Regions from separate parts of the Lysobacter sp. ESA13C genome, predicted to be linked through region 2. Evidence: riboswitches for the same ligand, from Rfam matches in the RefSeq annotation. Region 2 holds a riboswitch; the other holds the start of a gene.
What was found. A riboswitch is a leader RNA that binds a small molecule or an ion and turns the genes downstream of it on or off. The one in region 2 is predicted to bind glycine.
Positions count from the first base shown of each region.

Region 1: another riboswitch for glycine. It lies ahead of LC490_RS02945 (trimeric intracellular cation channel family protein); the one in region 2 lies ahead of gcvP (aminomethyl-transferring glycine dehydrogenase).

Region 1 is NZ_JAHXYK010000001.1:656,895-660,291, reverse strand. It holds gene LC490_RS02950 (uracil-DNA glycosylase family protein) at 103-690, shown strand; gene LC490_RS02945 (trimeric intracellular cation channel family protein) at 722-1,327, opposite strand; glycine riboswitch at 1,486-1,592, opposite strand; glycine riboswitch at 1,593-1,700, opposite strand; gene LC490_RS02940 (ABC transporter ATP-binding protein) at 1,938-2,687, opposite strand; gene LC490_RS02935 (hypothetical protein) at 2,684-3,397, opposite strand, start outside.
Region 2 is NZ_JAHXYK010000005.1:520,884-524,280, forward strand. It holds gene gcvP (aminomethyl-transferring glycine dehydrogenase) at 1-1,807, opposite strand, end outside; glycine riboswitch at 1,847-2,017, opposite strand; gene LC490_RS13630 (VOC family protein) at 2,260-2,715, shown strand; gene LC490_RS13635 (multidrug effflux MFS transporter) at 2,794-3,397, shown strand, end outside.

The DNA of each region.
Region 1 (3,397 bases), on a different contig from region 2:
CGGGTTCGCGGCTTGACAGGGTTTTGCGCCGCGACCAACACTCGGCCGCTGCTTGCTCGCGCAAAGCCGACCGCCGCCGCCTTCTTGCCGGAACCGATGCCGATGGAATCCCTTGCCGCCCTGCTCGCCGACGTTCGCGCGTGCAGGCTGTGCGCCGCGCATCTGCCCGATGGCCCGCGGCCGGTGCTGCAGATGAGCGCGCAGTCGCGCATCCTGATCGCCGGACAGGCGCCCGGCCGCAAGGTGCATGCGAGCGGCCTGCCCTTCGACGACGCCAGCGGCGAACGCCTGCGCGCCTGGCTCGGTCTGGATCGCGAACGCTTCTACGACGCTGACCAGGTGGCGATCCTGCCGATGGGCTTCTGCTATCCCGGCACCACGAAGTCCGGCGACCTGCCGCCGCGGCCCGAGTGCGCGCCGGCCTGGCGCCGGCGTCTGCTGGCGCAGTTCCAGCGGCTGCGCCTGACCCTGGTCATCGGCCAGTACGCGCAGGCCTATCACCTGCCCGACGCCGGCGACACGTTGACCGCCGCGGTCGCGTCCTGGCGCGAGCGCTGGCCGCATACGGTGGCGCTGCCGCATCCGAGCCCGCGCAACAATCTCTGGCTCAAGCGCAACCCCTGGTTCGAACGCGAGCTGGTGCCGGCCATCCGCGAACGGGTCGCGCAGGCGCTGTCCGAAGACGCTTGAGCGAGCTCTGCAGCGCAGGCTGCGCCGACGCTCACTGATAAACGAACTTCGGCATCTCCCACTCGTAGCGGATCGCCAACAGGCGCAGGGCGAAGCCGCCGCCGAGGCAGAGCAGCACGCTCAGGTTCTCGGCGACGCCGAAGCGCAGCATCGCCAGATAGGCCACGCCGGTCAGCAGCGAAATCACCGCGTACAACTCGCGCTGGAACACCAGCGGGATCTCGTTGCACAGCACGTCGCGCAACACGCCGCCGAACGCGCCGGTCAACATGCCGGCGATGACGACGATGACCGGCGCGTGCCCGCCTTCGCGCGCGACCGAACAGCCGATCAGGGTGAAGGCGATCAGGCCGAGCGCATCCAGCCAGAGGAAGGCGCGGCGCAAGCGGTGCAGTTTCTTGGCCAGGAAGGTCGCGGCGATCGCCGCGCCGATGGTGTAGCCCAGGTACTCGGGATGCCGCACCCAACCGAGCGGGTAGTGGCCGAGCACGATGTCGCGCAGCGAGCCGCCACCGAGCGCGGTGACGCTGGCGATGATGACGACGCCGAACAGGTCCATGCGCCGCTTGCCGGCGGCGAGCGCGCCGGTCATGGCTTCGGCGCTGATGGCGATGAGATAGATCAGTTGCAGCAACACGGCGGTTCTCCGTCGGGCGGGCACGAATGAACCGCGGCCGGGCACGAAGACGCGAGCGCGCCGCTGCGATGAGGACGCGGCCGGGCGGCACGGCAAGCGCAGGCGCGGCCGTGAGCCGCATGCGCTTGCCTGTCTCCGTGGCCCGAAGGCCGCGGTGCCGCTCCCGCTGTCCTTTTACCTGAGAGTTTGGGCGGCGCGCTGTCGCGACAGCGGCCGCTTGCCCCTTCGGTGGGCCGCGTCGCGGCCTCTCTCCAGATCGGCGTGTTCGTTGCAGTGTTCCGGCCGATGAAGGGCCGAGCCTGAGCGATTATGGGAGCCTGCGCCTTCGGCGGGCAGCGGCCTTCGGCCGGCGCCACTCTTCTGCAACGGGGGCATGGTAGCAGTTGGGTGGCGCATCCGGAGCCGGGGCTCATCGGTAGCGCCGATGTTTGCGGGATCGCGGTCGCGGCTTGCGACCGAAGGAAATCCCCGTGGGCCTACCCTTGAAGCGGCGTCGCTCTTGGGTAGGAGCGGCGTCGCTCTTGAGTAGGACCGGCGCGAGCCGCGACCACGCAATGGCATCGACGACGCCACCGGCCGTAAGACGATGGCGTCGCGCCGCTGCCCCAAACTACTCCGCATCTGCCGGCCGCTCGTCCGCCAAGGCCTCGACCATCGACTGCTCCAGCGACCGCTGCGGGTCGGCGCGGATCGCATCGAGCTCGTCGGCCGGCCAATCACGACGCAGGCGCCCGTCCATCAGCAACAGCGCGCGGCTGATGAAGCGCTCGGCGACGTCGAGCGAATGGGTCGCCAGCAACACGGCGGTGCCGCGATCGAGAGCTAGCTGCTGCAGATGGCGTTTGAGCGCGTAGGCGCTGAGCGGGTCGAGGCCGTTGAGCGGTTCGTCGAGCACCAGCAAGGGCGGCTCGCCGAGCAGACCCAGCGCGATCGCCAGTTTCTGGCGGGTGCCGAGCGAGTATTGGCCGATGCGGCGATCCAGCATCGGCGCCAGCGCCAGGGTCTCGGCGAGGGCCAGCGTCGGCGCGGGAATTTCGCTGAGCTCGCGCGTACCGGCGAACAGACGCAGGCATTCGCGACCGGTCAACAACGGCGGCAGACGCGCCGGGTCGACTGCGAAGCCGAGCAGGCGCCGCGCCTGCAGCGGTGCGCGGGCGAGGTCGTGGCCGCCGATCAACACGCGCCCCGCGCTCGCCCGCTGCAGCCCGGCCAGGCAATGCAGCAGGGTGGTCTTGCCGGAACCGTTCGGACCGATCAGCGCGGCGAACTCGCCGGCCTGCAAGCGCAGATCGATGCCGTGCAGCACCGCGTGCTCGTCGTAGCGGTGCTGCAGGCCTTCGAGTTCGAGCAGGACGGTCATCGCGACAAAGGCCGGTGAAGGAGGGGACGCAGCGCAAGCAGCGCCGGCCATGAAAGGATGAGCAGGATCGCGAGCAATACCGGCGCAGCACGCCAGGTCAGCGACAACAACGCAGCGCCGACGCTCGCGAATGCCAGGGCGCAGAGCAAGGCGAAGGCCGGATACCGCCAGGCCGCCTGAGCCAGCCGATGCGGCGCGCGCGGTGTGCTCGCCAGCAGGGCGTCGGCATCGAGCGTCGCGGCGACGCAGGCCTGCAGGATCAGACTGAACCAGGCCAGCGCGATGGCGATCAGCAACACGCCGATGCCGCTGCTCGCGCCGGTCGAACTCGGCAGGCCGAACAGCACCGCGCCGATCATCCAGGCGTGACCGCCGCGACGCCAGCGCAACACGCCTTCGCGCCGTTGCCAGTCGCTGAGGTGCGGCAGCCGCGCGTCGTCGAGCCAGACCAGGCCGAACACCGGCAGGCGCGCGCCTTCGCGCAAACGCTGCGCCGGATGGCGGCGATGGCGCAGGGCCGCGAACAGGCCCAGCACGGCGCCGAGCGCGAGCCCGCCGTCGACGACCCAGTAGGCGGCGCGCAGGCTCGCGCGGTCGCCACCGCAGGCGGCGAGCACGGTCGCCGCGAATGCCATCGCCGCCAGCGTCGCCAGGCCGGCCAGCAAGACCAGGCTGCGCGTGGCCCGCGACGGTTCGATCGGCGCCGCCGC
Region 2 (3,397 bases):
CGTGCGCGGAGTCGGGGATCAGGCAGATGTCGCGATGGCCTTCGCCGCGCGAGCGGTGATAGGCGCGGATCGCCAGCAGACCGGCGTATTCGCCCTGGGCGCCGGAGTTCGGCTGCAGGCTGACCGCGTCGTAGCCGGTGCACTCGACCAGCATCGCCTCGAGCTCGTCGATCAGCTGGGTGTAGCCGGTGGTCTGGTCGGCCGGGGCGAGCGGATGGATGTTGCCGAACTCGGGCCAGGTCACCGGGATCATCTCGGCAGTGGCATTGAGCTTCATCGTGCACGAGCCCAGCGGGATCATCGTGCGATCCATCGCCAGGTCCTTGTCGGCCAGCGAGCGCATGTAGCGCAGCAGTTCGTGTTCGCTGTGGTGGGTGTTGAACACCGGGTGCTGCAGGAACGAGGAAGTACGCACCAGCGCGGCCGGGATCGCGTCGACGGCTTCGCGGTCGAGCGCGTCGATGTCGAGCTGCACGCCGAACGCGCCGGCCAGGGCGACGAGTTCGTCGCGGGTCACGGTTTCGTCGAGGCTGATGCTGAGGCTGCCGGCATCGATCTCGCGCAGGTTGATGTTGGCTGCGCGGGCCTTGGCGTGGATCGCGTTCGCGTCGATGCCGCTGACGTGCAGGGTGTCGAAGAAGCCGCTGCCGACGGCGATGCCGGCCTTGCCGAGTGCGGCGGCGAGGATCGTGGCCTGGCGGTGGACGCGGCGGGCGATGCGGGTCAGGCCATCGGGGCCGTGGTAGACGGCGTACATGCTCGCCATCACCGCCAGCAGCACCTGAGCGGTACAGATGTTGCTGGTCGCCTTCTCGCGGCGGATGTGCTGCTCGCGGGTCTGCAGGGTCAGGCGGTAGGCGGGCTTGCCGTCGGTGTCGACCGAGACGCCGATCAGACGGCCGGGCATCGAGCGCTTGTAGGCGTCGCGGCAGGCCATGAAGCCAGCGTGCGGGCCGCCGAAACCGAACGGCACGCCGAAGCGCTGGGTGTTGCCGACGACGATGTCGGCGCCCCATTCGCCCGGTGCCTTGAGCAGGGTCAGCGCGAGCAGGTCGCTGGCCACGGCGACGATGCCGCCGCGCGCGTGCACGGCGTCGGCGACGCCCTGGTAATCCTTGACCGCGCCGAAGGTGTCCGGGTACTGCAGCAGGGCGCCGAAGGCGTCGACCGTCGCCGCCTCGGCGTCGTCGCCGATGTGCAGTTCGATCGCCAGCGGTTCGGCGCGGGTGCGCAGCACTTCCAGGGTCTGCGGGTGGATGTTCCTGGAGACGAAGAAGGTGTCCGACTTGGACTTGGCCGAACGCTTGGCCAGGGTCATCGCCTCGGCGGCGGCGGTGCCTTCGTCGAGCAGCGAGGCGTTGGCGATCTCCATTCCGGTGAGGTCGGCGACCATGGTCTGGAAGTTGATCAGCGCCTCCATGCGGCCCTGCGAGATCTCCGCCTGATAGGGCGTATAGGCCGTGTACCAGGCCGGGTTCTCGAGGATGTTGCGCAGGATGACGTTCGGGGTGTGGGTGCCGTAGTAGCCGCGGCCGATGAAGCTGCGGAACACCTGGTTCTTGGTGGCGATGGCGCGGATCTTGGCCAGCGCTTCGACTTCGCTGATCGCGGCCGGCAGGGCCAGCGGCTGGGTCGACTTGATCGAGCCGGGGACGATGGCGTCGGTCAGGGCTTCGAGCGAGTCGTAGCCGACCTGCTCCAACATGTGGCCGATCTCGGCGTCGTTGGGGCCGATGTGGCGCTCGATGAAGGCGTCGTGGTGCTCGAGGTCGCGCAAGGAAGTTGCGCTGTTGGCGGCTGGGCTCATGGCAGGGGCGTCCGAAGGCAGCGTGCGGTGCCGCACGCGAGGCGCCCCTCTGTCCTTTTGCCTGAGAGTTTAAAAGCGTGCTGCGGTCAGGCAGCTAGGGGAGGGGATGGCCCGGGGGCCGCTCCTGTCCGCGCTCGCTTCGTGCCCCTTCGGCGCCGGTTCTGCCCCGCTGTCTCAGCGTACGCAGGCGGTCTCTCCAGAGTTTTGTACACGCGGCGGTATGGGGCCTGAGCGATTACGGGCGTTGCGCCTTCGGCAGCGGTCTGGCTGGGGGGCCGGGCCGCTTCTCCCACCGGGTGTTTCAAGCCGCGATTATAGCCGCAGCGGCGGCTTCGGGGCGACGTTGCCGGGGCTGGCGGCAGCCGGCTTCATCCCGGGTTTCGACGCCGCGACCCGGTTCAGGAAGGCCGATTCGCCGTAACATGGTCGCGGTCCCTTCCGGAGCTTCCTGCATGGACCGTCCCCCGTTCCAACTGCTGCAACTCGATCACGTGGTGCTGCGCGTACGCGACACCGAGGCGATGATCGCTTTCTATTGCGACGTACTGGGCTGCCGGCTGGAACGGCGCCAGGACGCGATCGGCCTGGTGCAGCTGCGCGCCGGCCTGTCCCTGATCGACCTGGTCGACGTCCAGGGCAAGCTCGGCCGCCTCGGCGGCGCGCCGGCCGGGGCCGAGGCCCGCAACATGGATCACCTGTGCTTGCGCGCCGAGCCCTTCGACCGCGAGGCGATCGTCGCCCACCTGCAGGCGCACGGCGTGCGCATCGGCGACTTCGGCTCGCGCTACGGCGCCGAGGGCGAGGGCCCGTCGCAGTACCTGTTCGATCCCGAAGGCAATGTGGTCGAACTCAAGGGCCCGCCCGACGAGGTGCCGATCGACACTCACGCCGCTCACGCTCCCAGCTGAGGCCCCGAGCCGACGCTCTCCGATTGGTGACCTCCGATTAATACCTCCGCACCCGATCCTGCTCCGGCCACGAAGACCTTGTCGATCCGCCGGCTGGCCTTGCTGCTCGGCGGCCTGGCGATGTTCGGGCCGTTCTCGATCGACACGATTTTCCCGGCGTTCCCGGTCATGGGCGCCGAGCTGGGCGCCGACAAGCTGGCGATGCAGCAGACCATCAGCGTCTATCTGATCGCCTATGCGCTCATGAGCATCGTCCACGGGCCCTTGTCGGACACGATCGGGCGCCGCCGCGTGATCATCGGCGGGCTCAGCGTGTTCACGCTGGCGTCGGTGGGCTGTGCGCTGTCGACGGATCTGTCGACCTTGCTGTTCTTCCGCGCGGTGCAGGGGCTTTCGGCGGGTGTCGGACTGATCGTCGGGCGCGCGGTGATCCGCGACGTACTGCACGGCGACGATGCCCAGCGCCTGATGAGCCAGGTGACGATGATCTTCGGCGTGGCGCCGGCGATCGCGCCGATCATCGGCGGCTGGATCCTCGGCTGGGCGCACTGGCCGGCGATCTTCTGGTTCCTGGTCGGCTTCTCGCTGCTGTTGCTGGGCTCGACCGTCTTCCTGCTGCCGGAAACGCATCCGCCGCAGGCGCGCCTGCCGTTGAAGCCCAAGCGCCTGCTGCGCGATTACT